DNA from 3 places in the Streptomyces sp. NBC_01275 genome. Region 3 is predicted to be linked to each of the others. Evidence: predicted binding sites of a transcription regulator. Region 3 holds the regulator's gene; each other region holds the start of a gene.

Region 1 (10,357 bases), 2.7 Mb from region 3:
CCTGGGTCAGGCGCATCTCGCGGCCGCTGCGGATCAGCAGGGGCGTGCCGACGGACGCCTCCAGGGCCTTCATCTGCTGGCTGACGGCAGGCTGGGTGCAGCCCAGCTCACGCCCCGCCGCCGAGAAGGAGCCGGTGGCGGCCACGGCGCGCAGGACACGGAGATGACGGGCCTCGATCACTTCCTGAGCATAAGTGATCCTTGGATGCGTCGGCGAATAATGCGTCGACACTTTGACCTTCGGTGGCCTACCGTTCGGACATGAGGCTTCTGTCCGTGAATCTGGGTCGTCCGAAGGCCGTGCCTTACACCGATCAGCCGCAGGGGCTGACCGGTATCGACAAGCGGCCCGTCGAGGGGTCCGTGCGAATCTCGGCGCCCGGACCGAAGGGGGTCGGGGCGAGCGGGCTCGCCGGGGACGCGGTGTGCGACCTGCGCCATCACGGCGGCGCCGACCAGGCGGTGTACGCCGTGGCGCGCGAGGACCTCGACGACTGGGAGCGCGAACTGGGACGCCCGCTGGCCAACGGCGCGTTCGGCGAGAACCTCACCACCGCCGGACTGGACGTGTCCGGGGCGCGGATCGGCGAGCGCTGGCGGATCGGCGCGGAGGTGATCCTGGAGGTGACGGGCGGACGGATACCCTGCCTCACCTTCCAGGGCCATATGGGTGAGCAGCGGTGGGTCAAGCGGTTCACGCAGAAGGCCGCGACGGGCGCGTATCTGCGAGTGATCGCGCCGGGCGAGGTCCGCGCGGGGGATCCGGTCGAGATCGTCCACGTGCCGGAGCACGAGGTGACGGCGCGGATGGGGTTCCAGGCCACCACCACACACCGTGAGCTGCTGCCCCGACTGCTCGCGGCGGGCGAGGCACTGCATCCGGAGGCGCTGGCGGCGGCCCGGGAGTACGTCGAGAAGTACGGCGCGAAGCAGGGCGGGGCGTACGGCGGCTGAAGCGCCGTCACGGGTGGGTGTCCACGGGGTCTTCACCTTCGGGAGGGCGCGTGCAGAGAACGGACGTCCGCACTCCGGGTCACTAACCTTCTGCCATGACAACGGCTCTCATCACGGGTTCGACCGCGGGCATCGGCGCCGCGTTCGCGCGGCGGCTGGCGGCGGACGGGCATGATCTCGTCCTCGTGGCACGCGACACCAAGCGGCTGCGCGAGCAGGCGACCGAACTGCACGACCGGCACGGCATCGAGGCGGAGGTGCGCGCCGCCGACCTCGCCACGGACGAGGGCATCGAGGCGGTGGCCGCCCGGCTCGGCGACCGCAAGAACCCCGTCGACCTGCTGATCAACAACGCCGGCTTCGGCAACAAGGGCCGCTATCTCGACGTATCGATGGCCGATGAGCTGAAGATGCTCAAGGTGCACTGCGAGGCGGTGCTGCGGCTGACGTCGGCGGCGAGCGCGGCGATGCGGGAGCGCGGGCGCGGGGGTGTGGTGAACGTGGCGTCCGTGGCGGCCTTCGTGCCGCGGGGGACGTACGGGGCGTCGAAGGCGTGGGTCGTGCAGTTCACGCAGGGAGCGGCGCGCGATCTGGCGGGCAGCGGGGTGCGGCTGATGGCGCTGTGCCCGGGCTTCGTGCGGACCGAGTTCCATGAGCGGGCCGGAATGGGGACGGACAACATCCCGGGCTGGATGTGGCTGGACGCGGACAAGCTGGTCGCGGCGGCGCTGCAGGATCTGGCGCGCGGAAAGTCGCTGTCGATCCCGGATCCGCGGTACAAGGCGCTGATGGGGCTGGTGAAGGTGACGCCCCGGTCGCTGCTGGGCGGGATCAGCTCGAAGACGGGACGGAAGTACGGCCCTCAGTAACAGCCTCGGCGGTAATCGGGTGGCGTCGGCGCTCCGGTGGGAAGATGGACGTGACGGAAGCCGGACCCAGGGGGGCCGGAGGCTGCGCCATGACGTTCGTACAGCTCATCGACTGCAGGACCAGCCGGTTCGACGAGATGGACCGATTGATGGACACCTGGGTCGAACAGACCCGGGGGAAGCGGACCGCGACGCACGCGGTGGTCGGCAAGGACCGCTCCGACGCATCGCACTTCATCGAGATCGTGGAGTTCCCGTCGTACCAGGAGGCGATGCGGAACTCGAACCTTCCGGAGACCGACAAGATCTTCCGGGAGCTGGTGGCCCTGTGCGACGAGATGCCGACGTTCACGGATCTGGACGTGGTGCGCGACGAGCAGCTGTACGCGGTGGCCGCGCGGCGGTTCTTCGAGACGATCGCACTCCACGGGGAGCTGCCGGCGCTCGACGGCCTCATCGCCGAGGACTATCACGACCATGATCCCGCCAACGAGCAGGACACCATGGGGATGGACGCGATGCGGCGGGAGGTCGGGATGTGGCGGCGCGGCTTCGACTTCATGTTCGTCGTCGACGACCAGATCGCCCAGGACGACCGGGTGTGCAACCGATGGACCTGGCGCGGCACCCACAAGGGCGACTTCATGGGGCTCGCCGCCACCGGGAAGCAGGTCTCCATGACCGGGTCGACGATCTTCCGGTTCGGCGAGGACGGCAAGATCGCCGAGGCGTGGTGGCAGTACGACCGGCTCGGGCTGATGGGGCAGCTGGGGGCGCTGGATGCGCTGGAGACCTGAAAACCTTCAGACCTGAAAGCCTGGAGACCTGAAAGCCTGCAGACCTGGAGACCTGAAAGCAGGGTCGCAGAGACCGCCCGCGAGGGGAGAAGCCCCCGTTCCTGATCGGAACGGGGGCTTCTTCTGGTGCTGCTCGGGGTGGTGCGTGCCTCAGTGGGAGTGGCCGTGGCTGTGGCCGCCGGCGGCCGGCTCTTCCTCTTCCTTCTTCTCGACGACCAGGGTCTCGGTCGTCAGGAGGAGGGAGGCGATGGAGGCGGCGTTCTCCAGGGCGGAGCGGGTGACCTTGACCGGGTCGATGACGCCGGCCTTGACCAGGTCGCCGTACTCGCCGGTGGCGGCGTTGAAGCCCTGGCCCTTGTCGAGCTCGGCGACCTTGGAGGTGATGACGTAGCCCTCCAGGCCGGCGTTCTCGGCGATCCAGCGCAGCGGCTCGACGACGGCGCGGCGCACGACCGCGACACCGGTGGCCTCGTCGCCGGTCTTGCCCAGGCCGCCCTCCAGCACCTTGGCGGCGTGGACGAGCGCGGAGCCACCGCCGGAGACGATGCCCTCCTCGACCGCGGCGCGGGTCGCGGAGATGGCGTCCTCGAGGCGGTGCTTCTTCTCCTTCAGCTCCACCTCGGTGGCGGCGCCGACCTTGATCACGCACACGCCGCCGGCCAGCTTCGCGAGGCGCTCCTGGAGCTTCTCGCGGTCCCAGTCGGAGTCCGTGTTCTCGATCTCGGCCTTGATCTGGTTGACGCGGCCGACGACGTCCTCGTGGTTGCCGGCGCCGTCGACGACCGTGGTGTCGTCCTTGGTGACGGTGACGCGGCGGGCGGAGCCGAGCACGTCGACGCCGACCTGGTCGAGCTTGAGGCCGACCTCTTCGGAGATGACGGTGGCGCCGGTGAGGACGGCCAGGTCCTGCAGCATCGCCTTGCGACGGTCACCGAAGCCCGGGGCCTTGACGGCGACCGCGTTGAAGGTGCCGCGGATCTTGTTGACGACGAGGGTGGAGAGCGCCTCGCCCTCCAGGTCCTCGGCGATGATCAGCAGCGGGCGGGAGGAGTTGGTCTGGATGACCTTCTCCAGCAGCGGCAGCAGGTCGGAGATCGAGGAGATCTTGCCCTGGTTGATGAGGATGTAGGGGTCCTCGAGGACGGCCTCCATGCGCTCCTGGTCCGTCACGAAGTACGGCGACAGGTAGCCCTTGTCGAAGGCCATGCCCTCGGTGAAGTCCAGCTCCAGGCCGAAGGTGTTGGACTCCTCGACGGTGATGACACCGTCCTTGCCGACCTTGTCCATCGCCTCGGCGATGAGCTCGCCGACCTGCGTGTCCTGCGCGGAGAGCGCGGCGACGGCGGCGATGTCGGCCTTGTCCTCGATCGGACGGGCGGTGGCGAGGAGCTCCTCCGACACGGCCTTGACGGCGGCGTCGATGCCCTTCTTCAGGGCGGCCGGGGAGGCGCCGGCGGCGACGTTCTTCAGACCCTCGCGGACCAGGGCCTGGGCGAGCACGGTGGCGGTGGTGGTGCCGTCGCCCGCGATGTCGTTGGTCTTGGTCGCCACCTCCTTCACGAGCTGCGCGCCGAGGTTCTCGTACGGGTCGTCGAGCTCGACCTCGCGGGCGATGGTGACACCGTCGTTGGTGATGGTGGGGGCACCGAACTTCTTGTCGATGACGACGTTGCGGCCCTTGGGGCCGATCGTCACCTTGACCGTGTCGGCAAGCTTGTTGACGCCGCGCTCGAGGGCGCGACGGGCGTCCTCGTCGAACTTCAGGATCTTCGCCATGGGAGCGGTTCAGCCCTCTCGGAAAACGTGGGTGAAACGAACCGCGCCCCTGGCACCCGGCTTCATAAGGTCGCGGGGGCCAGGGGCGCAGCTCACTGCAGAGGGGGGTGCTGGATGTTCGGGGGCGAACCCTGGACCCAGCTCCCCTTTACTTCTCGGTTCTTACTTCTCGATGATCGCGAGCACGTCGCGAGCCGAGAGGACGAGGTACTCCTCGCCGTTGTACTTGACCTCGGTGCCGCCGTACTTGCTGTACAGGACGACGTCGCCGACCTTGACGTCGAGCGGCAGGCGCTCGCCGTTCTCGAAGCGGCCCGGGCCCACGGCGAGGACGGCGCCCTCCTGGGGCTTCTCCTTCGCGGTGTCCGGGATGACCAGGCCAGAGGCCGTGGTCTGCTCGGCGTCGAGCGGCTGGACCACGATGCGGTCCTCGAGCGGCTTGATGGCAACCTTGGAGCTGGTGGTCGTCACGATCCGACCTCCCCCTTCGGAGATCTCACGGGGTTAACTGTCTGAGGTGGCGACCAGGTGGATCCGTCGTCGCGGGTGCCGGACCTGCCCGTCGCGTTGTTGGCACTCTCCAGTGGGGAGTGCCAGAGCTGAGACTATGACCGGGGTTAGCACTCGGTCAAGCGGAGTGCCAATGACGGCGGCGCGCGGCGGGGATTTCAGTGACGGTTCGTGTCCTTGGTCGCCGCTCGTTCGGGCCGGCCTCGCCCCCCGGGAGCTGCCGAACACGCCGGTCCGCAGAGAGCCCTCCGCTACAGGTAGTCCTCCAGGCGCCCCACCGTCAGTCCCTGTTCCTGCACCCTCCGCAGGAGTCGTGTCGTGCGTTCCCGCAGCGTCGGGCCCGTGGCCTCGTCGGGGTCTACGGCGATGATGTCGCCGGCGTGGAGGCGGTGGGAGCCGTGGGCGTAGACGAGGTCGGCGGGGCCCATGGAGGTACGCCACAGGACGATCGCCGTGATGCCGCAGTCGGCGGCGGCTCGCAGCGTGGTCGGGTCGTAGGCGCCGTAGGGCGGGCGGAAGAAGCGGGGGCGCAGACCGAAGCGGGACCTGAGTTTCTCCTGCTGGCCGCAGATCTCGGCGCGCTGGCCTGCGTAGGGCAGGCCGCGCAGGGCCGCGTGGTCGAGGGTGTGGTTCTGGAGGTTCGCGCCGACCGACCGGAGGCGGGCGAAGTGCGCGTAGCCGGGGCCGACCACGCTGTCCGTGAGGAACATGCTGACCGGGAGACGCAGTTCACGGACCATGTCGACGAAGCGGGGGTCGCGTTCTGCGCCGTCGTCGTAGGTGAGGAAGACGACCTTGTCGCGGGTCGGGACATGGTCGACGACGGGCGGGAGGGCCGTCCGGGCGGGGCTGCCGGAGAGGGGCTGGGAGGGGTGGTGCGGGGCGGGGGCCAGGGGGGCCGCCAGGCCCCAGCGGCGGTAGGCCTGCCCCGCCGCTGGGGCGGGCGGGCGTACGCGCTCCGCGGCCTTCTTGCCCAACCGTTCGATGGGGTCGACGGACTGGGCACAGCCGGTCAGCGTCCCCATCAGGGCGAGGGTGAGAGCCAGAGTCAGGGTGAGGGCCTTCGTCAGGGGCCGGGCCTTCGTCAGGGGCAAGGACCGGGGCAGGAGCAGGAGCAGGAGCAGGGGCCGGGGCAGGGGCGGCAGTACGGCCGCCGTCGGACCCCGCCGGCCCCGCCGGCCCCGCAGGCCCCGCCGACTCCACTCATCACCCCGCCGACTCCATCCGTCCCGCCTGCCCTCCCCGCCCTTCCTGTCCTCCCCGTCCCTCCCGTCGCTTCCCGTCCTCACAGGTAGTCCTCCAGGCGGGCCACCGCGTAGCCCTTCTTCGTGACCTTGTCGAGGAATCTGCGGACCATGTCGGGCATGGTGCCCTTCCAGTCGTCGCGGCCGCGGAAATGGCTCAGGACGATGTCTCCGGGGTGCAGGTCACGGTCCCACTCGCGGTACTCCCAGTGGTCGACGAAGACCTCCTCGTCCCAGAGCGGCGCGTAACGCACACCGCAGGACTTCGCGGCGCGCAGGGTGTCCTGGTCGTAGTTGCCGTAGGGCGGCCGGAAGAGGGCGGGGCGTTTGCCGTAGTGCTTGCGGATGACGCTCTGCATGCCGCAGATCTCGCGCTTCTGGCGGCTGTAGGAGAGGGCGGGCAGGTAGGGGTGGTGGAGGGTGTGGTTGTTGAGGGTCACGCCCGAGTCCTGAATCTTCTTGAAGTAGGCGTAGTCGTCCTTGATCAGGTAGTCGCTGAGAAAGGCCGTGTAGGGGATGTGCAGGTCGCTCATCATCCGCAGGAACGCGGGGTCCTTCTCGGCACCGTCGTCGATGGTGAGGAAGACGACCTTGTCCTCGGTGGGGATCGTGGTGAAGACCGGGGGGAGGCCGAGTTCCTCGTGGTCGTCGACCTCGAAGCCGTCGCGGGTGGGGATCTCCGGCTTCTCCGCGGGCGGCACCGGGGGCGTCAGCGGGGCCTTCTTCAGGCCCCAGCGCTTCGCGGCGGCGATCCGGGCCTGCTGGACGGCGCGGAGCCTGGAGGCGTACGCGTGCAGGGCGCCGGCCCCGGCCCGGGGAGCCGCCTGCTCGGGCCGGCCGGGGGCCGGGCGGGCCGCGCCCGTGCCCGAGCCGCCCTGGGCGCAGCCCGACGCGATGGCGGCGAGGGCCAGCATCGCGATCGCGCCGCGGATTCCCGTACGCCGGTGCTCTACGGCACCGCGGAGGGCGGCGCGTCGGCGTTCCGCCCGGGAAGCACCCCTCTTGGCATCCCTCTTGGCATCTTTCTTGTCATTTTGTACGACAGATCCCATGGCGCCGGATCCTCGCAGCCACCCCCACCGAACCCGGCCCGACACCGCGACCGGAGGCGCACCATCCACCGACTGGCCCACACCGGCCGCCGCTGGCGGACAATGGGCCGGTGAACGACCTCGCCCCCCTCCTCACCCCCGAGGGCCGTGCCCTCCTCGACGCCGTGCGCGGCACCGCCCCCGCCGACGAGCTCGCCGTCGCCACCCGGCTGCGCCGCGAGCATCCCGCCGAGCTGGTGTCCGCGGCCCTGGGCCAGGCCCGGCTGCGGCAGCGGGCGGGGGCGAAGTTCGGGGTCCACGACGCCGAGCGGATGTTCTTCACGCCCAACGGGGTGGAGCAGTCGACGCGGGCGAGCGTGGCCGCCTACCGGGCCGAGCGGATGAAGGGCCTGGGCGTGACGTCCGTCGCCGACCTGTGCTGCGGGATCGGCGGCGACGCGATCGCGCTGGCCCGCGCCGGGATCCGGGTCCTCGCCGTCGACCGCGACCCGCTGACGGCGGCCGCGGCCCGGGCGAACGCCCGGGCGCTGGGGCTGGACGAGCTCATCGACGTGCGGGAGGCGGACGTCGCCGAGGTGGACACCGGCGGCTACGACGCCGTGTTCGTCGACCCTGCACGGCGCGGCGGACGAGGCCGGATCTTCGACCCCGAGGCGTACTCGCCGCCCCTGTCCTGGGCGATCGGGGCCGCGCTCGCCGCCCCGATCGCCGCGCTGAAGATCGCGCCCGGCGTGCCGCACGAGGCGATCCCGGCCGAGGCCGAAGCCGAGTGGATCTCGGACGGCGGGGACGTGAAGGAGGCGGTGCTGTGGTTCGGCGCCAAGCCGGGCGCATTCGAACCGGGCGCGGTCGAGCCGGGAGCCGTGCGGGCGACGCTGTTGCCGGGGCCGCGGACCCTGGTCGGAAGCGGGCTGCCCGACCCCGACGTCCGGCCCGTCGGCCGTTACCTCTACGAGCCCGACGGCGCCGTCATCCGGGCCCATCTGGTCGCCGACGTGGCCCGGGACCTGGACGGCGGACTGATCGACGAGACCATCGCGTACATCACCGCCGACGCACTGCGGCCGACGCCGTACGCGTCGGCGTACGAGATCACCGACGAACTCCCCTTCAACGTCAAGAAGTTGAAGGCGCTGTTGCGGGAGCGGGAGGTCGGGATCCTGACCGTGAAGAAGCGGGGGTCGGCCGTGGAGCCGGAGGAGCTGCGCAGGAAGGCCCTGCCCAAGTCGCAGGGGTCGAACTCGGCGACCGTGTTCCTCACGCGGGTGGCGGGGGCGCCGACGATGCTCATCGGGGCCCCCGCCACACCTGCCACCTCAAGTGCCATGTAGGTACTACATGAGTACTACTGGTGCTGGAGCGTCTTGAGCGCGTCCAGGTGCGGGTCCGCGCCGACCGGGGCCGACCGCTGCACCGTGGCGGCCTGGCCGTCGTTGGTGCGCAGCGCGTAGGTCGACGCCTGTGCGGTCGCGGGGATGACGCCGTTGTAGTACGGGCGGTAGTCGAAGTAGCTGCTGCCCGCGCTGATCGAGGCGCCCACCGTGTTCAGCGCCTGGGCGGTGACCGCGCCGGTGTTGCCGAAGGCGGCCGTGAAGTTGGTGCTAGCGGACTCGCGCAGCAGGTAGCTCTTGACCTCGCTCGACAGGGCGGGGCGGGTGGTCCACAGCACGGGCCCGAAGACGTTCATCGCGGCGGCCGCGGACACCCCGTCACGCCACTGGCCGGTGAAGGCGAGAGCGGTCTGGCTCGGCGCGGTCCACCAGAACTTGGCGATGGCCACCGAGATCGCCGCGTCCGTGCCGCCCGATCCCGCGATCGGGTAGTACGAGTACGTCGACGGCCACCGGGAGTAACTCGTGTGGGTGAGCGCGTACTTGGCCGCCGAACCGACCGTAATGATCATGGTCTTGTTCGGGTTCAGGCTGTTGAGGTACGCCTTCACCGACGCGGTCAGCTTCTTGCCGTTGGTGAGCACGACGCTGCCCGTGCTGGCGCTGCCGTCGGCGCCGGCCGCGGCGGCCGCCGAGAGGGCCGCACGGTACTCGGAGCCGCCGGCCAGGAACACGTACGTCGGGGTGGCGGCGACGGACTTGGCCACCGCGACCGAGGTCGCGTAACGGTCCGCGCCGGACAGCCGCTTGGGGACGTAGCCGAGGGTCTTGAGCTGGCTGGCGACCGAGCCGCTGAGGATGGACGTGCCGCCGACGAGGTACACGCTCGCCCCCGGCTTCACCGCCCGCTTCAGCTCCTTCTTCACCGCCGACGACAGCCCCGTCTTCGGGGTCATCAGCACCGGCCCCTGCTTCTTGCCGGCCAGGGCGGGCGCGGTGACGGAGTACGCCGGGTCGTCCCGGTTGACCAGCACCGCGGACTTGGCGTTCATCAGGCCCGGCACGCTCTGGCCGACCGTGTTCCAGGTCCAGCGGGAGGAGGCGATGTTGGTGGCGTAGGCGTCGGCGCCCCAGACCCGGCCGGCGCCGTTCTGGCGCAGGGGCTGCCAGCTGGGGTTGACGCCGAAGTTGGCCCCTTGGGTGTCCGCGACCTTGGTGAGCTGGCCGGTGGCCAGGTCGACGTACTCGTTGGTGTGCACGTCGTCGCTGTTGGGCGAGGTGTGCGCGTCGAAGACGATCCGGGTGCCGGTGGGCGACCAGGACGGGTTGGCGTACGACCGGGGGCCGGTGGTGATCTGCTTGACGTCGGCGCCGTCGGCCTTCGCGGTGAAGATCTGCGCCAGACCGTCGACATGACGCACGAAGGCCAGCTTCGTGCCGTCCGGCGAGTAGGCGGGCTGCTCGGCGTCGGTCAGGACGCGCTTGACCTTCTTGGCGACGGAGTCGTAGACGTAGACGCCGGCGTTGTCGTAGCAGCCGTAGTTGACGCGGCGCTCGAACGCGACCAGGCCCGTGGGGCTCACCGTCGGGTCGTTGTCGCAGACGGTGTCCGGCTCCAGGGAGGCGGACATCAGCGGGCGGGGCGCCCAGGAGCCGTCGGAGGGGCCGTAGGCGAGCTGGCCGCCGGTGGAGAAGACGACGAAGCGGCCGCCCCACCAGAAGGTCAGGTCCTCGTAGGAGGCGCTGGAGCGCACGTCCTGCGCCCACGGCAGGGTGATCTTCCCGGTGCCGTTGGGGCGGACGCTGGAGATCTGGCTCGCGGCG
Region 2 (10,357 bases), 1.2 Mb from region 3:
TCGTACCAGGTGGTGCTCGGACCGGGCGTGGTGACGAAGGTGACGGCCGAGTTCGAGACCCTCCTCGACGGAAGCCCGAGTCCGAGTCCGAGTCCGAGTCCGAGCCCGAGTCCGCGCGAGAACCAGAACCAGAGCCAAGGCCGGTCGACCGCCGATGAACTGGCGCTGCGAGGCTCGGAGTTGAGGGAGTCGCGACGCCGGCGCAACGCCACCCCCCTCAAGTCCGTCCTCCGTCGCCTCGCCGCCGTCTTCGTCCCCCTCATCCCCGCCCTCGTCGGCTGCGGGATCCTGGCCGGCCTCAACGGGCTTCTCCTCAACGCCGGCTGGCTGCCGGGCCTGACTCCCGCCCTGGCGGCCGTCGCCTCCGCCTTCATGGCGCTGATCGCGGTCTTCGTCGGCTACAACACGGCGAAGGAGTTCGGCGGCACCCCGGTGCTGGGCGGCGCGGTCGCGGCGATCGTCGTCTACCCGGGGGTGGCGAAGGTGACGGCGTTCGGGGTGCACCTCTCCCCCGGCCAGGGCGGGGTCCTGGGGGCGCTGGCGGCGGCGCTGCTGGCGACGTACGTCGAGAGGCAGTGCCGGGGCCGGGTCCCGGAGACGGTGGACATGCTGCTGACCCCGACCCTGACCGTCCTCGTCGCCGGCCTCGGCACCCTGTACGGCCTGATGTACGCGGCCGGCGCGGTCTCCACGGCCATCGGCACGGCGGCGAACTGGCTGCTGGCGACGACGGGCCCGTTCGCCGGGCTGGTCCTGGGCGGCCTCTTCCTCCCGCTGGTGATGCTCGGCCTCCACCAGGCCCTCATCCCCCTCCACACCACCCTCATCGAGCAACAGGGCTACACCGTCCTGCTCCCGGTCCTCGCGATGGCGGGCGCGGGCCAGGTCGGCGCGGCGGTCGCGGTGTACGTCCGGCTGCGCCACGACGTCTCACTGCGTACGACGATCAGGTCGGCCCTCCCGGCGGGCCTGCTGGGCGTCGGCGAGCCGCTCATCTACGGCGTCTCCCTCCCCCTGGGCCGCCCCTTCCTCACCGCCTGCGCGGGCGGCGCGGCGGGTGGGGCCTTCGTCGGGTTCTTCGCGATGCTCGGCGACAAGGTGGGCGCGACGGCGATCGGCCCGTCGGGCTGGGCCCTCTTCCCGCTCCTCGCGGGCAACCGGGGGCTGGGCGCGACGGCGGCGATCTACGGGGGCGGGCTGCTGACGGGGTACGCGGTCGGCTTCGCCGCGACGTACGTCTTCGGCTTCACCGACCGCGTGAGGAAAGCTGCTTGAGCTGCTTGGGTTACTTGAACAAATGGAGCTGCTTGAGCTACTTGCGGGCCTTCTGGTAGCCCGTCACCTTGCCGATCCAGGTGATGAAGTCGCCGGGGTCGAGGTCGGCGCCGTGGCCGGCGTCCCAGTAGTACGACGTGTCGACGTCGTCGCCGAGGTTGGTCAGGCGGGTGGCGAGGTTGGCGACGACCGAGAGGGAGGTGTCGCTGTCCTTGGTGCCGACGCGGATCCACCAGTGCTTCGCGCGGTGCGGGTTGACCTTGTCGACGAGGTGGTACATCGGGTTCATCAGATGGAGCTTGGCCGGGATGTCGGCGTCCAGGCGCGCGCTGGCCCCGGCCTCGTGGCGCAGGGCGTAGAGCGTGAAGTGGCGGGCTTTGGTGGCGCCGGCGCCGTAGAGGTTGTTCTCGCCGGTGGACAGGTCGAACGCGTCGAAGGACGGGGCGTTCTTCTTGCGGGCGCCGACGTGGGCGAGGAAGTCGGCCCAGGTGAAGGCGGCCTGGCCGGCGGACCAGGTGATGAAGGGGTTCGCGGCGAGGTAGGTCGCGCGGGCGGTGTCCGACAGGGCAGCCAGGTACTTGGTGGCCGACGGCTGGATGAAGGTCTCCAGGATGTACGTGTCCAGGTTGCGCACGCTGAGGGCGCCGTAGCCCCTGGCGCGCAGCTTGAGGGACGCGATGTAGTCCGTGTACTGGGCCTTCAGCTCGCCGGAGACAGTCGCGTCGACCGCCGCGCCGGAGGCGAGTGCGTTGGCGCCCCAGTTCCACTCGTAGGCCGCGTCGGCGTGCTCCAGGTCGGTGATCGGGCACCAGTCGCCGCTGGCGAAGATCGCGTCGGAGGCGTCGGCCGCGCCGATCTCCGCGAGGTAGGAGTCGTACAGCGGGCTGTCGCCGGAGGCGCCGAGCAGTGCGGAGAGGGCGCCGCCGGCGCTGACGCCGGAGGTGACGATCCGCTCGGTGTCGCCGGGGACGCGGCCCTTGTTGAACTTCAGGTACCGCACCGCCGCCTTGAGGTCGACGATGGCGGCGGGCGCGACCCCGTAGTAGGTACCGCTCGCGTCGACGAGGCTACGACCGCGCGCGCCGGGCTCGACGACGACGTACCCGGCGGCGAGGGCGAGCTGCTGGCGGCTGAGCGTGCCGGCGGGGCCCATCGCGCCGCCGATGCCGGTGGCGTTCGCGACGGAGGACGGCATGTAGCCGCCGACCTGGTTGGCGAAGAGGATGGGTGCGTTCGTCGCGTCGACCGCCGTGCCGTCGACGGACACCGGGACGCTGACGTTCAGGGACTGGTACGCCGTGTCCACCGGGTTGGCCACATAGCTGGCGACCTTGTAGAAGCGGTAGGTCACGCTGTGGGCGGCGCCGGCGGTGTCCGTGACGCTGACGGTCTGCTCGGTGTAGGCGGCGGGGTCGAAGACCAGGGAGGAGTCCGCGGCGGCTTTCGCGGCGGCCTGCGACGTCCCGGCGGCGGCCTGCGGGGTGGCGGCGGCCTGCGTGGCGAACCCCAGGGCGGGGGCGGCTCCCGCCGCGGTGAGTCCCATGACCACAGTTCTGCGCTTCACTCGCTTCACTTCCGTCTCTCCTCTGGGCGGCTCGGTCGGACGCCAGTGGAGCAACCGTTTCTGAAGGTCTCCTTTGTGTCTCCAGTGACGGGAGGGGAACCGGCCAGGGCGGCCACCCCGTCATTGCGCCACCGAACGGAGCGAATCGTCACCAAAATTGTTAACAATGAACTCATTCGGCGACGCGCAAGTTGGCCGCAACTGATACCCGTTCTTCTATCCTTGGGGCTCATGAACCACGCCCAGCTCACCGCCCTGGGCCGCGCCCTCCGCCTCCTGGGCGAGCACGGCGAGGCTCTCACCTCCGACACCCCGGACGCCCGGCTGCACGAGGTCAAGGCCGACCTACGGCGGGCCCTGGAGCTGGTGGACGAGGGAGTGACCGGCGCCGCCCCCACCACCCGGTGCGCCGAGCATCCGAACGGGCCCGTCGACGAGAGCGCTCCCGACCTGTGCCTGCTGTGCGAGACACGGCGGCGCGCGGCCCGGCGCGACGAGTTCAACGGCCCCGCCGCACAGGCGGCGCACACCTCCCCCGCCCCCTCCCGCTACGGCGCCCGCGCCGAACGCCCGCAGCCCCAGCAGCGCTGGCTGCCCGAGCTGTGGAACGGGCAGGAGTGGCAGCTGTGCGGCACCCCGAGGCGGGACCGCCGCGAGACCGAGCTCTACATCAACGCCCTGCGCCGCGGCTCCCGGCCCGCCATGGCCTACCGGCTGGTGCACGAGTTCACCGACTACGAGGTGCTGCGGATCTGGGGCACCCCGGTGAAGGTCGACATCGAGCCGCTGGGGAACCTGTAGAGCCCGTGCGTCCCGGAGCGCCCGGACCGCCCAGCAAGCCCGGAGTGCCCGTACCGCCCGTACCGCCCGTACCGCCCGTACAAATGTTCAGTCGAGATCGGCGTGGCGGGCCACGACCTGCCGGGTCCGCTCCTCGTCCAGTTCGTACACCGTCTCGTGGGCCCGAGGGTCGCGTGCGTGGAAGGTGTGGAACATCGGGCCGGTCGCGCCGCCCAGCTCCACCAGCGACGCCGACGCCCCGCGCACGGCCCGCTCGGTCCCGGGCGCGGTGGTCAGGTCGATGCGGTTGACGACCCCGGGCGTCACCCACACCGGCGTCGAGGCCAGGAACCCGCACAGCTGGAGGTGGAAGTGCCCGGTCAGGACGACCCGGACGTCGCTGCCCCGGATCACCTCCGCCAGGGCGTCGGCGTCGCGCAGCCCGAAGACCGGCTGGGTCGTCGAGAGGTCGAGGTGGATCGGGGGGTGGTGGAAGGCGAGGACGGTGCCGCCGTGCTCGGCCGGGGTGCTCAACACCTGGCCCAGCCAGTCCAGCTGGGCCGCGCCGAGGCGGCCGTACACCTTCCCCGGCACCAGTGAGTCCAGGGTGACGAACCGCCATCCGCCGACCGTGCTCACCGCGGCCCGCACGCTGTCGGGGGCCTGCGCCCGGTCCGTGCCGTCGACCCCCAGATGCCCGCTGCCCAGCACCTTCGCGAAGGCGGACCGCTCGTCGTGGTTGCCGGTGGTGTAGAAGACCGGCGCGTCCATCGCGCGCGCGAAGTCGCCGACCAGCTCCCGTACGGTCGCGTACGCCTCCGCCGAGCCGTCGTCGGCGAGGTCGCCGGTGACGACGACCGCGTCCACGTCCCGCTGATGGCGGAGTTCGGCGAGGATCAGACGCAGGGAGCCGGTCGCGTCGGCGCCGCGGGAGCCCGGGGAGTCGACCCGCTCGATATGGGTGTCCGAGAGATGGAGAATCCTCATCTCCCGGACACTACACAGCAGTTGGAGCTTTGAACCCTCGTTCTCAGCTGAGGGTCTGGAGGGCCGCCGCGTCGTAGGGCGCCAGCTCGTCGAGGCGGCCGTCGAGGACCTTCGCCGCCCACTGCGGGTCCTGGAGCAGGGCGCGGCCGACGGCGACGAGGTCGAACTCGTCGCGCTCCAGCCGGTCGAGGAGGTCGTCGATGCCCTTGACCGGGGCGCCCTCGCCCTGGAAGCCCTTGAGGAAGTCGCCGTCGAGGCCGACCGAGCCGACGGTGAGGGCGGTCTTGCCGGTCAGCTTCTTCGTCCAGCCGGCCAGGTTGAGGTCGGAGTCGTCGAACTCCGGGACCCAGTAGCGGCGGGTGGAGGCGTGGAAGGCGTCGACGCCGGCCGCGGCGAGCGGGGCGAGGATGGCCTCCAGCTCCTGCGGGGTCTCGGCGAGGCGGGCGCGGTAGGCGTCCTGCTTCCACTGGGAGTAGCGGAAGATGACGGGGAACTCGGGGGAGACGGTCTCCCGGACGGCGGCGACGACCTCCGCCGCGAACTTCGTCCGGGCGACCAGGTCGCCGCCGTAGGCGTCCGTGCGGCGGTTGGTGCCCTCCCACAGGAACTGGTCGATGAGGTAGCCGTGCGCGCCGTGGAGCTCGACGCCGTCGAAGCCGATGCGCTCGGCGGCGGCCGCGGCCTCGGCGAACGCGCCGATGACGTCGTCCAGGTCGCGCTGCGTCATGGCCTTGCCTGCGCCCTCGGTGCCGTCGGTGCGCACACCGGAGGGGCCGACGGCGGGGGCGTCCGCGAACGGCGGCTCGCCCTGCTGCCGCACCATGCCGATGTGCCACAGCTGCGGCACGATCGTGCCGCCCGCCGCGTGCACGGCGTCGGCGACCTTCGCCCAGCCCGCGAGCTGCTCCTCACCGTGGAAGCGCGGGACGCGGTCGCTCTGCCCGGCGGAGTCGTGCCCGACGTACGTCCCCTCGGTCACGATCAGACCGACGCCCGCGGCGGCACGGCGGGCGTAGTACGACACCACGTCCTCGCCGGGCACGCCGCCCGGGGAGAACATGCGCGTCATGGGCGCCATCGCTATGCGGTTCGGCACGGTCAGGCCGTTGATCGACACCGGCCGGGAGAGGATCTCGGCGGCACGGGAGGCGGCGGGAGACGCGGAGGGGGCCGCGGAGGGGGTGGCAGTCACGACAGGGGGCTCCTCGGAGAGGTCGGTCAGACGTCGAGCAGTCTTCGGGCGGCGAACGGCGGACGGTCACACGTTCCACACGGTATGTGCACACGCATCGACCGCCCCTGAAGGCCAACCACTCCACCTGCCACCGACATTCCGCCACCCCACCGCAACCCCCTGTGATCCGGGACACGCCCACGCCCCGAGGCGCTCAAGAACCACGCCGACTGAAACACCCGAGGGCGGTACCGCCTGCCGCAGCAGGAGGTACCGCCCTCGGTAAGGACGCAGATCAACCAGAGGTCGATCAGAAGTCCATGTCACCGCCCGGCATGCCGCCGCCGGCCGGGGCCGCGGACTTCTCCGGCTTGTCGGCGATGACGGCCTCGGTGGTGAGGAACAGCGCGGCGATGGACGCGGCGTTCTGCAGGGCAGAGCGCGTGACCTTCGCCGGGTCGATGATGCCTTCGGCGATCATGTCGACGTACTCGCCGGTCGCGGCGTTCAGGCCGTGGCCGACGGGCAGGTTGCGCACCTTCTCGACGATGACGCCGCCCTCGAGACCGCCGTTGACGGCGATCTGCTTGAGCGGGGCCTCCAGGGCGAGCTTCACGGCGTTGGCGCCGGTCGCCTCGTCACCCGTCAGCTCCAGCTTCTCGAAGACCGAGGAGGCCTGCAGCAGGGCCACGCCGCCACCGGCGACGATGCCCTCCTCGACGGCCGCCTTCGCGTTGCGAACGGCGTCCTCGATGCGGTGCTTGCGCTCCTTGAGCTCCACCTCGGTGGCGGCGCCGGCCTTGATGACCGCGACACCGCCGGCGAGCTTCGCCAGGCGCTCCTGCAGCTTCTCGCGGTCGTAGTCCGAGTCGCTGTTCTCGATCTCGGCGCGGATCTGGTTGACCCGGCCGGCGACCTGGTCCGAGGAGCCGGAGCCGTCGACGATGGTCGTCTCGTCCTTGGTGATGACGACCTTGCGGGCCTTGCCCAGCAGGTCCAGGGAGGTGTTCTCGAGCTTGAGACCGACCTCCTCGGAGATGACCTCGCCACCGGTGAGGATGGCGATGTCGTTCAGCATCGCCTTGCGGCGGTCGCCGAAGCCCGGGGCCTTGACCGCGACGGACTTGAAGGTGCCGCGGATCTTGTTGACGACCAGGGTCGACAGGGCCTCGCCCTCGACGTCCTCGGCGATGATCAGCAGCGGCTTGCCCGACTGCATGACCTTCTCCAGGAGCGGGAGCAGGTCCTTGACGTTCGCGATCTTGGAGTTCGCGATCAGGATGTACGGGTCGTCGAGGACGGCCTCCATACGCTCCATGTCGGTGGCGAAGTACGCCGAGATGTAGCCCTTGTCGAAGCGCATGCCCTCGGTGAGCTCGAGCTCCAGACCGAAGGTCTGCGACTCCTCGACCGTGATGACGCCTTCCTTGCCGACCTTGTCCATCGCCTCGGCGATGAGCTCGCCGATCTGGGTGTCGGCGGCGGAGATGGAGGCCGTGGAGGCGATCTGCTCCTTGGTCTCGACATCCTTGGCCTGCTCGAGCAGGGCGCCGGAGACGGCCTCGACGGCCTTCTCGATGCCGCGCTTGAGGGCCATCGGGTTGGCGCCGGCGGCTACGTTGCGCAGGCCCTCGCGGACCAGCGCCTGCGCCAGGACGGTCGCGGTGGTCGTACCGTCGCCGGCGACGTCGTCCGTCTTCTTGGCGACTTCCTTGACCAGCTCGGCGCCGATCTTCTCGTACGGGTCCTCGAGTTCGATCTCCTTGGCGATGGAGACACCATCGTTGGTGATCGTGGGGGCGCCCCACTTCTTCTCGAGGACGACGTTGCGGCCCTTGGGGCCGAGCGTCACCTTCACGGCGTCCGCGAGCTGGTTCATGCCGCGCTCGAGGCCGCGCCGCGCCTCCTCGTCGAACGCGATGATCTTGGCCATGTGAAGTGGTCCCTCCAGGACTGGGGGTGATTCCTTCGGACCGCGCCCGCGCCCGCGACGGACGGCTCGCCTGCCCCGTGGTTCCTTGCCCCACCTGGCCTGCGGGCCTCACCGACCCGGTCCTTCTTTGTCACTCTCACCTTCAGAGTGCTAACGCCAATGATTAGCACTCGCCCATGCCGAGTGCAAGCGCCTCACCTTGATCCGCAGGTGAACACGGGCCTCCGGGCAGGTCTCCCGAGGGCCGCCGGCATGTCTCGGGAGGACTCGCGGCGGCGCCCGGAGGACTCTCGGCGACCCTCGGAGGGCTCCCGACAGCCCCTTCGGAGGACTCCCGACAGCCCCCGGAAGGCCCCCGGACATGCCGAAGGACCCGCACCCCCCAGGAGGCGCGAGCCCTTCGCTATGCTTTCGCATATGTACTGATGTGCTGATGTACTAAGTTGTACAGAAGAACGTCGCTGCAGTCGGCGCGTGCTTCAGCCGGTCGCGAGACGGACCATGTCCGCCTGCGGCCCCTTTTGGCCCTGCGAGATCTCAAAATCGACCCGCTGACCCTCTTCCAGGGTGCGGTATCCGTCCATCTGGATCGCGCTGTAGTGGACGAAAACATCCGCACCACCGTCGACCGCGATGAAGCCGTACCCCTTCTCCGCGTTGAACCATTTGACGGTGCCCTGAGCCATGCCTAACTCCCCTATTACTGGCCCTTGCACAGATCCACACTTCGCGGATCCGGGTCAGACCTCACCCCCCAGCTGATTGGGGGCGTGCGCCGGAACGCGTCGACCGCGGCCGAATGTATCTGTCCAACTGCCCTCTGCAACAGGTCAATCGGACGAGAATTCTGGACGCACTGGGTCCGGAATGTGGCGAGAATTCGCCTGAATTCGGGGCAAGTCAGGCCCCGCAAAAGCCACAAATGCCACGCAAGAGGCACACACTTTGGCTACTTCTTGTCGGGCGTAAGGCAGAAATCAAAGGCTCCGGTTCCGGGGATCTGGACCGGGTTCCCCAACTGTACCGCGCTCAACCACACTGAATTGCCCCCTCCGCTTCTCTTACGGAGGGGGCAATTCGGTGAACTCTCGGTAATCACTGTTACCGACGGTTACTACTCGTGGGTACTGACCGGAGGTCAGCCGCCCGCGACCGCCGGGATGATCGAGACGCCCGCGCCGTCCGGGGTCGCCGTCTCCAGGCCCTGCTCGAAGCGGACGTCGTCGTCGTTGACGTACACGTTGACGAACCGGCGCAGCTTGCCCTGGTCGTCGAGAACGCGCGCGGCGATGCCGGTGTGACTCTTCTCCAGGTCGGCGATGACCTCGCCGAGAGTCGCGCCCTCGGCCGTGACCTCGGCCTTGCCGCCGGTGTAGGTGCGCAGGATGGTGGGGATGCGGACGTTGACGCTCATGACGCGAGGCCAGCCTCTCGGAAGGAGTCGAGGTTCGGGCGGATGGTCGCGGTCAGGCCGGTGCCGGCCACCGCGTCCAGGGTCTTCAGGCCGTCGCCGGTGTTCAGGACGACGGTCGTCTTGGTCGGGTCGAGAAGACCGTTCTCGATCAGCTTGCGCGTCACACCCACGGTCACCCCGCCGGCGGTCTCCGCGAAGATCCCCTCGGTCCGGGCGAGCAGCCGAATCGCGTCGACGACCTGCTCGTCGTTCACGTCCTCCACCGCCCCGCCCGTCCGCCGGGCGATGTCGAGCACGTACGGCCCGTCCGCCGGATTGCCGATCGCCAGCGACTTGGCGATGGTGTTCGGCTTCTGCGGACGTACGACGTCATGGCCCGCCTTGTAGGCGACGGACACCGGCGAGCAGCCTTCCGCCTGCGCGCCGAAGATCTTGTACGGCCGGTCCTCGACGAGCCCGAGCTTGATCAGCTCCTGGAGCCCCTTGTCGATCTTCGTGAGCTGCGAGCCGGAGGCGATGGGCACCACGAGCTGGTCGGGGAGCTGCCACCCCAGCTGCTCGCAGATCTCGTACGCCAGGGTCTTGGAGCCCTCCGCGTAGTACGGCCGCAGGTTGACGTTGACGAAGCCCCAGCCCTCGCCCGCCGGGTCGCCGATGAGCTCGGAGCAGAAGCGGTTGACGTCGTCGTAGTTGCCCTCGATGCCGACGAGCTCGCCGCCGTAGATCGCGGCCATGACGATCTTGCCCTGCTCCAGGTCGTGCGGGATGAACACGCAGGAGCGGAAGCCGGCCCGGGCGGCGGCCGCGCCGACGGCGCCGGCCAGGTTGCCGGTGGAGGAGCAGGAGAGGGTGGTGAAGCCGAAGGCGCGGGCGGCCTCGATGGCCTGGGCGACGACGCGGTCCTTGAAGGAGTGCGTCGGGTTGCCGGAGTCGTCCTTGACGAAAAGCTTGCCGGCGTCGACGCCCAGCTCGCGGGCCAGGTTGTCGGCCTGGACGAGCTTGGTCCAGCCCGGGTTGATGTTCGGCTTGTCCGCCACGTCTGCCGGGACGGGCAGGAGGGGCGCGTAGCGCCAGATGTTCGCGGGGCCCGCCTCGATGCGCTTGCGGAGCTCCTCGGTGTCGTAGGAGGAGAAGTCGTAGGCGATCTCAAGCGGGCCGAAACACTCCTCGCAGGCGAAGACCGGGCCGAGGGGCACGCGGTGACCGCACTCGCGGCAGGAGAGGGCGGCG
Region 3 (10,357 bases):
GTGGCGCAGCCACAGCACGCCGTCCTTGGCGGCGGCCAGCCCGGAGTAGCGGCCGGCCTCGACCGGGAACGGCACGATCCGGTCGGCGAGCCCTTCGAGGTCGATCCGGGTGGCCGGGGTGCCCTCGCTGTCGGGCGTCTCGTCCTTGTCGGGGGCCTCGAAGGGACGGCCGTGGCGCTGCGGTCCGAAGGGCGACGGGGTGGTCGCGGCCAGCGTGATGAGGTGCGGGCGGGCCCCGGCGACGAAGGAGAGGTCGAAGACGTGCTCGTCGTAGACCGGGTCGAAGGCGCGGGTGGACAGGAACGCGAGGTGCTTGCCGTCGAGGGTGAACGCGGGCGCGTAGTCGCGGAAGCGCAGCGGGGTCGCCTCGGTGACCGACAGGTCGGTGACGTTGGCGAGCTTGAGCTGGCTGAGCGGGCGCGGGCCGGGGTGCGACCAGGCGAGCCAGCCGGAGTCGGGCGAGAAGACCAGGTCGGACACCTCGCCGTCGGGGCTGCGGTCGAGCTCGCGGACCTCGCCCGTCTCCCGCTCGAGAAGCAGCAGCCGTCCGTCGTGCGCGGCGACCGCGGCCCGGCTGCCGTCGGGGGCCATGGCCAGTTCCAGGACCCGGCCCAGCTGTCCGGCGGCCAGCCTGCGCGGGGTGGCGCCGGGGGCGGGTCCGGTGGCCGGGGCGAACTCCAGGGCGTCCTCGCCCTCGGCGTCCGTCACCCACACCGCCCACTCCTCGCCCTCCGCGCGGAAGGTGCGCGGCAGCCGGGCCCGGACGCCGGGCGTCGCGGCGAGGGCGCGGGCGGGTCCCGCGCGGTGGGTGACCCAGTGCACGGCGCCCCGCACCTCCACGGCGCTGCCGCGCGCGGTGTGGTCGGGCGCGGCCCCGCCGAGCCAGGCGGCGGCGGTCACCGGGCGGGGCCGGCGGTCGATGCGCTGCCCGCCGAGCCGGACGTCGAGCCGGCGCGGTTCGGCGCCCTCCAGGTCGTCCAGCAGCCACAGTTCGCCTGCGCACATGTACACGACCCGGGTGCCGTCGCCGGCGGCCTGGCGGGCGTAGAAGCCCTCGAGGGGCGTGTGCCGGCGCAGATCGGAGCCGTCGGCGAGGGACGAGTACAGCGCGCCCGTGCCCTCGTGGTCGGAGAGGAACGCGAGGCGCTCCCCCGCCCACACCGGCCACTCGATGTTCCCGTCGAGGTCCTCGTGCAGCCGGACGAAGTCGCCTGCGCCTTCCCCGTCGGGGCCGCCGCGGTCGATCCACAGCTTGCCCGCCGTACCGCCCCGGTAGCGCTTCCAGTGGGCGGCGTCGCGGCCCATCGGCGCGGACAGCAGCACGGTGTGCGGCCCGTACGCGACGGCGCCGACCGGCCCGTACGGCAGGGTGGTCGCCGGTCCGCCGTCGACCGGGACGGCGCGGGCCCAACTGCGGCGCAGGGTCGCCTGGTCGTGGGTGCTGACGGCGAGGACCCGCCCGTCGGGGGTCCAGCCGCGCACCCGGGTCTGCATGCTCCCCCAGTACGTCAGCCGGGTCGCGGGGCCGCCGTCGACCGGCGCGATGTGCACCTCGGGGGCGCCGTCGCGGGTGGAGGTCCAGGCGACGGTCGTGCCGTCGGGGGAGATGCGCGGCACGGAGACCGGCATGTTGTCGGCGCTGACCCGCCAGGCGCGCCCGCCGTCGAGGGGCGCCAGCCACACGTCGTCCTCGGCGACGAAGGCCGCCAACTCGCCGTGCAGGTGCGGGAATCTGAGGTATGCGGCAGAGGTCGCGGGCTGGGTCACCCGATCACTCTATGCAGGCACGGCTTCCCAGGTCAGGGGTTTCGATCACTTGGTTTTCACCGCTGTGGGACGTGCTGCGCCGTCACTTGCCCTCGACGGGCCCGCAGCCCGGCCGCCCGTCCTTGCACCACACCGTCTCGGTGACGGTCACGGTGACCGTGGGCCTGACGCCGCCGGGCTGCGCGGAGCTCGCCGGGGCGACCGGCGAGGGCGTCGCGGACTTGCAGTCGCCCAGCCCGCTCACCCGGAACAGCTGCTTCTCGCCCACGTCCGCCGTGAGATCCCCGCGCACGCAGGCGCCGTCGACCGCGCGCGTGACCTTGCCGGTGACGGTGACGTCCCGTCCGTCGGCGGTCTCCCCGCGGCAGTCGACGGAGGCCACGGTCTGAGCTGTGGTGTCCGCATCTCCGTCGTAGTCGGCCGTGCAGGTCAGCCAGCGCAGGTCCACGTCCCGGCGGCCGATCTCGGCCGTCGCGGCCTGGTCGGTCGTGTACGCCACGGACATGGTGCTCAGTCCGCCCGGATCGCACGCGGCCACCCCGCCCACGGCCAGCACCGCGAGCCCCGCCACGGCGACCGCGCGCGGGACGTGCTTCCCGTGTGGGCGGCCCTGAATCCGTCTCCGTCTCCCTGCCCCCATGGAGGGCAGCGTGCCACTCGGGCAGGGGATGCGGTAGACCTCATGCGGCCACTCCGGCCCCCGGGTTCTACCCTTCCCCCATGCGCGACCGCCGCCGTCCGAGACGGCTCACCGTGGACGAGACCACCGCCTACCTGTGGACGGTCCGCCACGCACACGGGGACGGCGAGCCCTGCCGCGAGATCCTCACCCTGCTCCGGGACGGCGTCCGCACCCGGATCGTCTTCCGCGAAGGCCGGGGCCGCTATGTCGGCAGCGGCTACCCCTCCCACTCCGGCGGCGTCGGCGACGCCCGACACCACCTCAACCTCCACGAGCCCGGCGTCGTCCGCGCCCTCCTCGACGAGGCCCGCCGACGCGGACTGCTGTCGTCCTCACGGGAGTTGGACGGCTGGGAGCTGCTCCCGGCCGCCGCCGCGGCCGTCAGCCGCCGAGCAGCAGCCACTCCTGAAGCTCCACCAGATTGCCCTCCGGATCCCTGAGATGCGCGACGCGCATCCGGTCGGTCATCGGGACCGGGCCGTGGACGAGGACGCCGCCGCGCGAGACGACACCGGCGCAGTAGGCGTCGAGGTCGTCGACCCGCAGAACGACCAGGGAGCGGTGCCCCGTCGCCGCATCGCCCAGCTCACCGAGGACCCGGGCCATCATGGCGCGGTCCTGGAGCGCGATCCCCGCGGAGCCGGTGGCGGGACTGAACTTCTCGTACGGTCCTTCGGTCGCCCCCGACTGGGGCTTGAGGCCGAGGACTTCGGCGTAGAAGTGGTAGCAGGCCGGGAAGTCGGTGACGAGCAGCCGTACCTGGGCGAGTTCCAACGCATCCCCCGTGAGAGTTCGTTCAGGACCAGCGGCCGGTGCGCCCCAGCAGCAGCGCGGTCGCCGCGGTCCCTGCGGTCGACGTGCGCAGCACGCTACGCCCCAGCCGGTACGCCTTCGCGCCGACCCCCTCGAAAAGCGCCAACTCCTCGGGGGAGACACCCCCTTCGGGCCCCACGACCAGCACGATCCGTCCGGAGGAGGGCAGTTCGGCGGTTGCGAGCGGCTCGCTGCCGTACTCCCGGTCCTCGTGCAGCACCGCCGCGAAGTCGGCCTCGGACAGCAGTGCGGCGACCTGTCTGGTCGTCGCCTGGTCCGCGACCTCCGGAAAGCGCACCCGGCGGGACTGCTTGCCGGCCTCACGGGCGGTGGCCCGCCACTTGGCGAGCGCCTTCAGGCCCCGCTCGCCCTTCCACTGCGTGATGCAGCGGGCGGCGGCCCACGGCACGATCGCGTCGACGCCGGTCTCGGTCATCGTCTCGACGGCCAGCTCACCCCGGTCGCCCTTGGGGAGGGCCTGTACGACGGTGATGCGAGGCGACTCGGCGGGCTCCTCCACGACGTCCTTCAGGCTCAGGACCAGCCGGTCCTTGCCCTCGGCGGCGACGACCTCGCCCTCGGCCCAGCGGCCGGCGCCGTCGGTGAGGACGACCGCCTCGCCGGCCCGCAGCCGCTTCACCGACACGGCGTGACGCCCTTCGGGGCCGTCCAGCACGAACGCGGAGCGGGCGCCGGGGCCCGGCAGCTCCTCGACGACGAACACAGGCGCGGTCATCAGGCGTCGCCGCCCTCGCCGCCGGAGCCCCCGAGGCCCCCGGGAACCTCGGCCAACGCTGTCCGGGCCGCCTCGATCTCGTCCGCCAGCACCTCCACCAGCCGCCCGGCCGGAAGCTCACGGGCCAACCGATGGCCCTGCCCCGCCCACAGCGCCATGCCCTGCGCGTCGCCCGCCTTGGCGGCCGCCTTGCGCAGCGGCGAGGTGAGGTGGTGGACCTCCGGGTAGGCGGCGGGCGCGTACGGGCCGTGCTCGCGCAGGAAGCGGTTGACCAGGCCACGGGCCGGGCGGCCGGAGAAGGCGCGGGTCAGCTCGGTGCGCACGAAGAGCGCGTTGGTCAGCGCCTGCTTGTGCACGGCGTGGGCGCCCGACTCGGGGGTGGCCAGGAACGCGGTGCCCAGCTGGGCCGCGCTCGCGCCGGCCGCGAGGGCCGCGGCGATCTGGCTGCCGCGCATCAGACCGCCGGCGGCGACGATCGGCAGGCTCACGCACTCGCGGACCTGGGCGATCAGGGAGAGCAGCCCGATGCCGGAGCCGTCGTTCTCGGGGATGTCCTTGTGGGTGCCCTGATGGCCGCCGGCCTCCACGCCCTGCACGATCACCGCGTCCGCGCCGGCCCGCTGCACGGCGAGAGCCTCGTCGGCGGTGGTCGCGGTGACCAGGGTGAACGTTCCCGCGCGGCGCAGGGAGTCCAGCGCGTCGCCGCTGGGCACGCCGAAGTGGAAGGAGACCACCGGCACCGGGTTGTCCAGCAGGACGGCGAGTTTGGCGTCGTAGCCGTCGTCACGGCCGCTGTCCGGGTCGCCCAGCTCTGTCTCGTACCAGGCGGCCTCGCCGGCCAGCTGATGGGCGTAGACCTCGACCGCACCGGTCTCCGCATGCTCCGGCTGCGGCATGAAGAGGTTCACGCCGAAGGGGCGGCCGGTGAGACTCCGCAGCTGCTTGATCTCCTGGTACATGCCGTCGGCCGTCTTGTACCCGGCGGCGAGGAACCCGAGCCCACCGGCCTCGGACACGGCCGCGGCGAGCTGCGGAACGGAGACACCGCCCGCCATGGGGGCCTGCACGATCGGGTGAGGGAAGAGATCGGTCAGTGCGGAGGACATGACGGCATGTTGTCACGTCCTCCGAACAAGTCCGAATCGGCCCTGCTCATTGGCACATGCCAGCTGTTTCACGGGCACGAGCCTCTGTCTTCACGGGCACAAGCGGGCTTTTCAGGCCCGGGCCGGCATCTCCAGCCCGCCTGGCGGTACCCCCCTCTGGGGGAGTTTGAGGACGAGACCCGTTCAGGGCCGAAAGGGGGGTCTGGGGCACAGCCCCCAGGCACGGTCACCCAGACCCCGGGCACCTCCACCTCACCGCCCGTTGAACGCATCCTTCAGCCGCGAGAAAAGACCTTGCTGACCCGGCTGGAACTGCCCCAGAGGCCGTTCCTCGCCGCGCAGCTTGGCCAGCTCGCGCAGCAGGCGTTCCTGTTCGGGGTCGAGCTTGGTCGGGGTCATGACCTCGACGTGGACGATCAGGTCGCCGCGCCCGCCGCCGCGCAGATGCGTGACGCCCCGGCCGTGCAGGGGGATCGACTGGCCGGACTGGGTGCCGGGCCGGATGTCGACCTCCTCCAGGCCGTCCAGCGTCTCCAGCGGCACCTTCGTGCCGAGGGACGCCGCCGTCATCGGCAGGGTGACCGTGCAGTGCAGGTCGTCCCCGCGCCGCTGGAACATCGCGTGCGGCAGCTCGTGGATCTCGACGTACAGGTCGCCGGCGGGGCCGCCGCCGGGGCCGACCTCGCCCTCGCCCGCGAGCTGGATACGGGTGCCGTTGTCGACGCCGGCCGGGATCTTCACCGTCAGCGTGCGACGGGAGCGGACCCGGCCGTCGCCCGCGCACTCCGGGCACGGGGTCGGCACGACGGTGCCGAAGCCCTGGCACTGCGGGCAGGGCCGGGACGTCATGACCTGGCCCAGGAAGGACCGGGTCACCTGCGACACCTCGCCGCGACCGCGGCACATGTCACACGTCTGGGCGGTCGTGCCCGGCGCCGCGCCCTCACCGCTGCAGGTGGCGCAGACGATCGCCGTGTCGACCTGGATGTCCTTGGTCGTGCCGAAGGCGGCCTCCTCGAGGTCGACCTCCAGCCGGATCATCGCGTCCTGGCCGCGCCGGGTGCGCGAGCGCGGCCCGCGCTGCGACGCCGTACCGAAGAACGCGTCCATGATGTCCGAGAAGTTCCCGAAGCCGCCCGCGCCGAAGCCGCCCGCGCCGGCGCCGCCGGACTGGGAGAGCGGGTCGCCGCCGAGGTCGTAGACCTGCTTCTTCTGCGGGTCCGACAACACCTCGTAGGCGGCGTTGATCTCCTTGAACCGCTCCTGGGTCTTCGGATCGGGGTTGACGTCCGGGTGCAGCTCGCGTGCGAGCCGCCGGAAGGCCTTCTTGATCTCTTCCTGCGACGCGTCGCGGCGCACGCCGAGAACGGCGTAGTAGTCCGTGGCCACTTACGACTCCGCCAGGATCTGTCCGACGTACCGTGCCACTGCGCGTACCGCTCCCATCGTTCCCGGGTAATCCATGCGGGTCGGTCCGACCACGCCGAGCTTGGCGACTGCCTCGCCGCCCGAACCGTAGCCGACCGACACCACGGAAGTGGAGTTGAGTCCCTCGTAGGCGTTCTCGTGACCGATGCGTACGGTCATGCCCGAATCCCCCGCCTCGCCAAGGAGTTTGAGGAGGACGACCTGCTCCTCCAGGGCCTCCAGGACGGGTCGGATCACGAGAGGAAAGTCATGTCCGAAGCGGGTGAGATTGGCGGTGCCGCCGATCATCAGCCGCTCCTCGTTCTCTTCGACGAGCGTCTCCAGGAGGGTGGAGAGCACCGTCGTGACCGTGCCGCGCTCGTCGAGCTCGAAGGCGTCCGGCAGGTCCTCCAGCAGCCGCGGCACGTCCGAGAAGCGGCGGCCCGCGACCCTGCTGTTCAGCCGGGCCCGCAGATCCGCCACCGAGGTCTCGCCGAACGGCGCCGGGCAGTCCACCATCCGCTGCTCGACCCGCCCGGTGTCCGTGATCAGCACGAGCATCAGGCGCGCGGGCGCGAGCGAGAGCAGCTCCACGTGCCGCACGGTCGAGCGGGTCAGCGACGGGTACTGCACGACGGCGACCTGCCGGGTGAGCTGCGCGAGCAGCCGTACCGTACGGGCCACCACGTCGTCGAGGTCGACGGCGCCGTCGAGGAAGTTCTGGATGGCGCGCCGCTCGGGGCCCGTCATCGGCTTGACGCCGGCCAGCTTGTCGACGAAGAGCCGGTAGCCCTTGTCGGTGGGGATCCGCCCGGCGCTGGTGTGCGGCTGCGCGATGTACCCCTCGTCCTCCAGGGCCGCCATGTCGTTGCGGACCGTCGCCGGGGACACGCCGAGGCTGTGCCGTTCGGTGAGCGCCTTGGAGCCGACGGGCTCCTCGGTGCCGACGTAGTCCTGGACGATGGCGCGCAGCACCTGGAGCCTGCGTTCACTCAGCATCCGCGCACACCTCCAGAAGTCGTCCCGCAGTTCCCTGGGCGCCTCGCCTGGCACTCTTCCCGTCCGAGTGCCAGCGTTCCCCGGCCCAGTGTACGGCTGCGGGGTACACCTGGGGCAAGGTCGGCCGAGGGCGGGGCTTCGTAGGGCTAGCGTCGCCGTATGACGGTGACTTGGGAAGGGCTGGGGTGGGAACGGGTCGCGGCCGGGGTGGGACGGGTCCGGCTGCCGGGCTGGGACTGCACGGCGGGACTGGTGGTGGGGGCGGACGCGGTGCTGATGATCGACGCGGGGTCGAGCCTGGCGGAGGGGGAGCTGCTGCGGGGGCAGGCGTGGGAGCTGACCGGCCGACATGTGACTCATCTCGCGCTGACCCATCCCCATTTCGACCATGTGTTCGGCGCGGCGGCGTTCGCGGACACGGAGGTGTTCGGGGCGGCGGGCGTCGCCGCCGTCCTGTCCTTCGGGACCGTCGAGGCACAGGAGCTGCGGGCGGACGCGGTGCGCAACGGGCTGGAGGAGAGCGCGGCCACGGCGGCCACGGCCGCGCTCGTACGCCCCCGCCACCTCGTCTCCGGCGAGCGGACCCTCGACCTGGGCGGCGGCCGCCAGGTCCTGCTGGCGAACGTGGGACCCGGGCACACCGCCCATGACCTGGCCGTCCTGGTGCCGGGCTCGCCCCCGACGGTCTTCTGCGGCGACCTGGTCGAGGAGTCCGGGGAACCCCAGGCCGGCCCCGACGCCGTACCCGCCCACTGGCCGGCCGCCCTGGACCGCCTCCTCGCCCTCGGCGGCGAGGACGCGCGGTACGTGCCCGGTCACGGGGCGGTGGTGGACGCGGCGTTCCTCAGGGCGCAGCGGGACGCCTTGAGCGGCCGTTTCGGCGTGTCGCCCTGATCGGCCCAGAGCTTCTCCTATCGTCATCCGAATGCGCCAGTACCCCGCCGACCTGACCCCTCCGTGGAAGAAGCCCCGGCCCGTCCCCGAGGTCGCGGCGGAGCCCGGCCTGGTGGTGGAGGAGCCCGGGACCGGGTTCTGCGGCGCGGTGATCCGCTGCGAGGCGGGCACGGTGACCCTGGAGGACCGCTTCGGCAAGCACCGCGTGTTCCCGCTGGAGCCGCGCGGCTTCCTCCTGGAGGGGCGGGTCGTGACCCTCGTACGGCCTTCGTCGGGGCCGGCACGTCCCACCCGTACCGCCTCCGGTTCGGTCGCCGTCCCCGGCGCGCGGGCACGGGTCGCCCGCGCCGGGCGCATCTACGTCGAGGGCCGGCACGACGCCGAGCTGGTCGAGAAGGTGTGGGGCGACGACCTGCGCGTCGAGGGCGTGGTCGTGGAGTACCTGGAGGGCGTGGACGACCTCCCTTCGATCGTCGCCGAGTTCGCCCCGGGCCCGGACGCCCGGCTGGGCGTCCTGGTGGACCACCTGATCCCGGGCACCAAGGAATGGCGCATCGCGGAGGCCGTGACCAGCGAGCACGCGCTGGTCGTCGGCCATCCGTACATCGACGTCTGGGAGGCCGTGAAGCCGTCCGCCGTGGGCATCCAGTCCTGGCCCCGCGTTCCGCACGGCCAGGACTGGAAGACGGGCGTGTGCCGGGCGCTGGGCTGGCCGGAGAACACCGGGGCGGTGTGGCAGGCGATCCTGGCGCGCGTGGGGTCGTACAAGGACCTGGAGCCGGAGTTGCTGGGACGGGTCGAGGAACTGATCGACTTCGTCACGGCCCCGGAAGAGTGACTCCGGAAGACCGGCTCCTGCAGACCGGCTCCTCGAAGCCGACGGGGGTGAGTGGGCGCGGTCAGTCCACCAGGTCCCGTACCACCGCGTCCGCCAGCAGCCGCCCGCGCAGGGTGAGGACGGCGCGGCCCTCGTCGTACGGCTGCTGCTGGAGCAGGCCGTCCGCACGGGAGCGTTCCGCGGCGGCCAGTCCGGCCTCCTTCAGGAGGCTCAGCGGGACGCCCTCGCGCAGGCGCAGCTCCAGCAGGATGCGCTCGACCCGGCGGTCCTCCTCGGACAGGAGTTCCCGTCCGGCCCCCGGTGAGCGGCCGCCGGCGAGCGCCGCCGCGTACGCGCCGGGGTGCTTGACGTTCCACCAGCGCACCCCGCCGACATGGCTGTGCGCGCCCGGTCCCGCGCCCCACCAGTCGGCGCCGCGCCAGTACAGCTCGTTGTGCAGACAGCGGCCCGCCTGCGAGGTGGCCCAGTTGGACACCTCGTACCAGTCGTAGCCCGCCGCGGACAGGGTCTCCTCCGCGATCAGATACCGGTCGGCGTGGACGTCGTCGTCGGTCATCGGGACCTCGCCGCGCCTGATGCGGCGGGCCAGCTGGGTGCCCTCCTCGACGATCAGGGCGTAGGCCGAGACATGGTCGGGGCCGGCGCCCAGGGCCGCGTCCAGCGACGCCCGCCAGTCGTCGTCGGACTCGCCGGGCGTGCCGTAGATCAGGTCGAGGTTGACGTGCGCGAACCCCGCCGCACGGGCCTCCGCCACACAGGCCTCCGGACGGCCCGGCGTGTGCGTGCGGTCGAGGATCTTCAGCACGTGCTGTCTGGCGCTCTGCATGCCGAAGGAGATCCGGTTGAAGCCGCCCTGGCGCAGGGCGGCCAGATAGGCGGGACCGACCGACTCCGGGTTCGCCTCCGTGGTGATCTCCGCGTCCGCGGCCAGCCCGAACTCGTCGCGGATCGCGCCCAGCATCCGGACGAGGTCGGCCGCGGCCAGCAGGGTCGGCGTGCCGCCGCCGACGAAGACCGTGCGGACCTCGCGCGGGTCGTCGCCGAGGACCTTGCGGGCCAGCCGGACCTCGTCGATCAGGGTGTCGGCGTAGTTGTCGCGGGAGGCGAGGACGCCG

Evidence for each region. The regulator HrcA, encoded in region 3, represses chaperone genes, less so after heat shock. The targets are predictions, from matches to a motif close to TTNGCACTCNGNNNNNCNGAGTGCNAA.
Region 1: the regulator HrcA is predicted to act here: its motif matches at 5,014-5,040, upstream of groES (co-chaperone GroES).
Region 2: the regulator HrcA is predicted to act here: its motif matches at 7,877-7,903, upstream of groL (chaperonin GroEL).

The regions. Positions count from the first base shown of each region.
Region 1 is NZ_JAPEOZ010000001.1:5,918,276-5,928,632, reverse strand. It holds gene OG562_RS26335 (LysR family transcriptional regulator) at 1-181, opposite strand, end outside; gene OG562_RS26330 (MOSC domain-containing protein) at 262-954, shown strand; gene OG562_RS26325 (SDR family oxidoreductase) at 1,050-1,823, shown strand; gene OG562_RS26320 (ester cyclase) at 1,913-2,620, shown strand; gene groL (chaperonin GroEL) at 2,771-4,396, opposite strand; gene groES (co-chaperone GroES) at 4,559-4,867, opposite strand; gene OG562_RS26305 (polysaccharide deacetylase family protein) at 5,158-5,931, opposite strand; gene OG562_RS26300 (polysaccharide deacetylase family protein) at 6,192-7,064, opposite strand; gene OG562_RS26295 (methyltransferase domain-containing protein) at 7,313-8,533, shown strand; gene OG562_RS26290 (cell wall-binding repeat-containing protein) at 8,548-10,357, opposite strand, start outside.
Region 2 is NZ_JAPEOZ010000001.1:4,386,242-4,396,598, forward strand. It holds gene OG562_RS19145 (PTS transporter subunit EIIC) at 1-1,275, shown strand, start outside; gene OG562_RS19150 (subtype B tannase) at 1,313-2,818, opposite strand; gene OG562_RS19155 (hypothetical protein) at 3,071-3,640, shown strand; gene OG562_RS19160 (metallophosphoesterase) at 3,728-4,606, opposite strand; gene OG562_RS19165 (NADH:flavin oxidoreductase) at 4,650-5,798, opposite strand; gene groL (chaperonin GroEL) at 6,091-7,713, opposite strand; gene OG562_RS19175 (cold-shock protein) at 8,193-8,399, opposite strand; gene OG562_RS19180 (ubiquitin-like small modifier protein 1) at 8,852-9,127, opposite strand; gene thrC (threonine synthase) at 9,124-10,357, opposite strand, start outside.
Region 3 is NZ_JAPEOZ010000001.1:3,201,980-3,212,336, forward strand. It holds gene OG562_RS14035 (S41 family peptidase) at 1-1,767, opposite strand, end outside; gene OG562_RS14040 (hypothetical protein) at 1,850-2,407, opposite strand; gene OG562_RS14045 (hypothetical protein) at 2,488-2,889, shown strand; gene OG562_RS14050 (VOC family protein) at 2,831-3,223, opposite strand; gene OG562_RS14055 (16S rRNA (uracil(1498)-N(3))-methyltransferase) at 3,246-3,998, opposite strand; gene OG562_RS14060 (nitronate monooxygenase) at 3,998-5,104, opposite strand; gene dnaJ (molecular chaperone DnaJ) at 5,357-6,493, opposite strand; gene hrcA (heat-inducible transcriptional repressor HrcA) at 6,494-7,510, opposite strand; gene OG562_RS14075 (MBL fold metallo-hydrolase) at 7,670-8,404, shown strand; gene OG562_RS14080 (DUF3097 domain-containing protein) at 8,436-9,242, shown strand; gene hemW (radical SAM family heme chaperone HemW) at 9,304-10,357, opposite strand, start outside.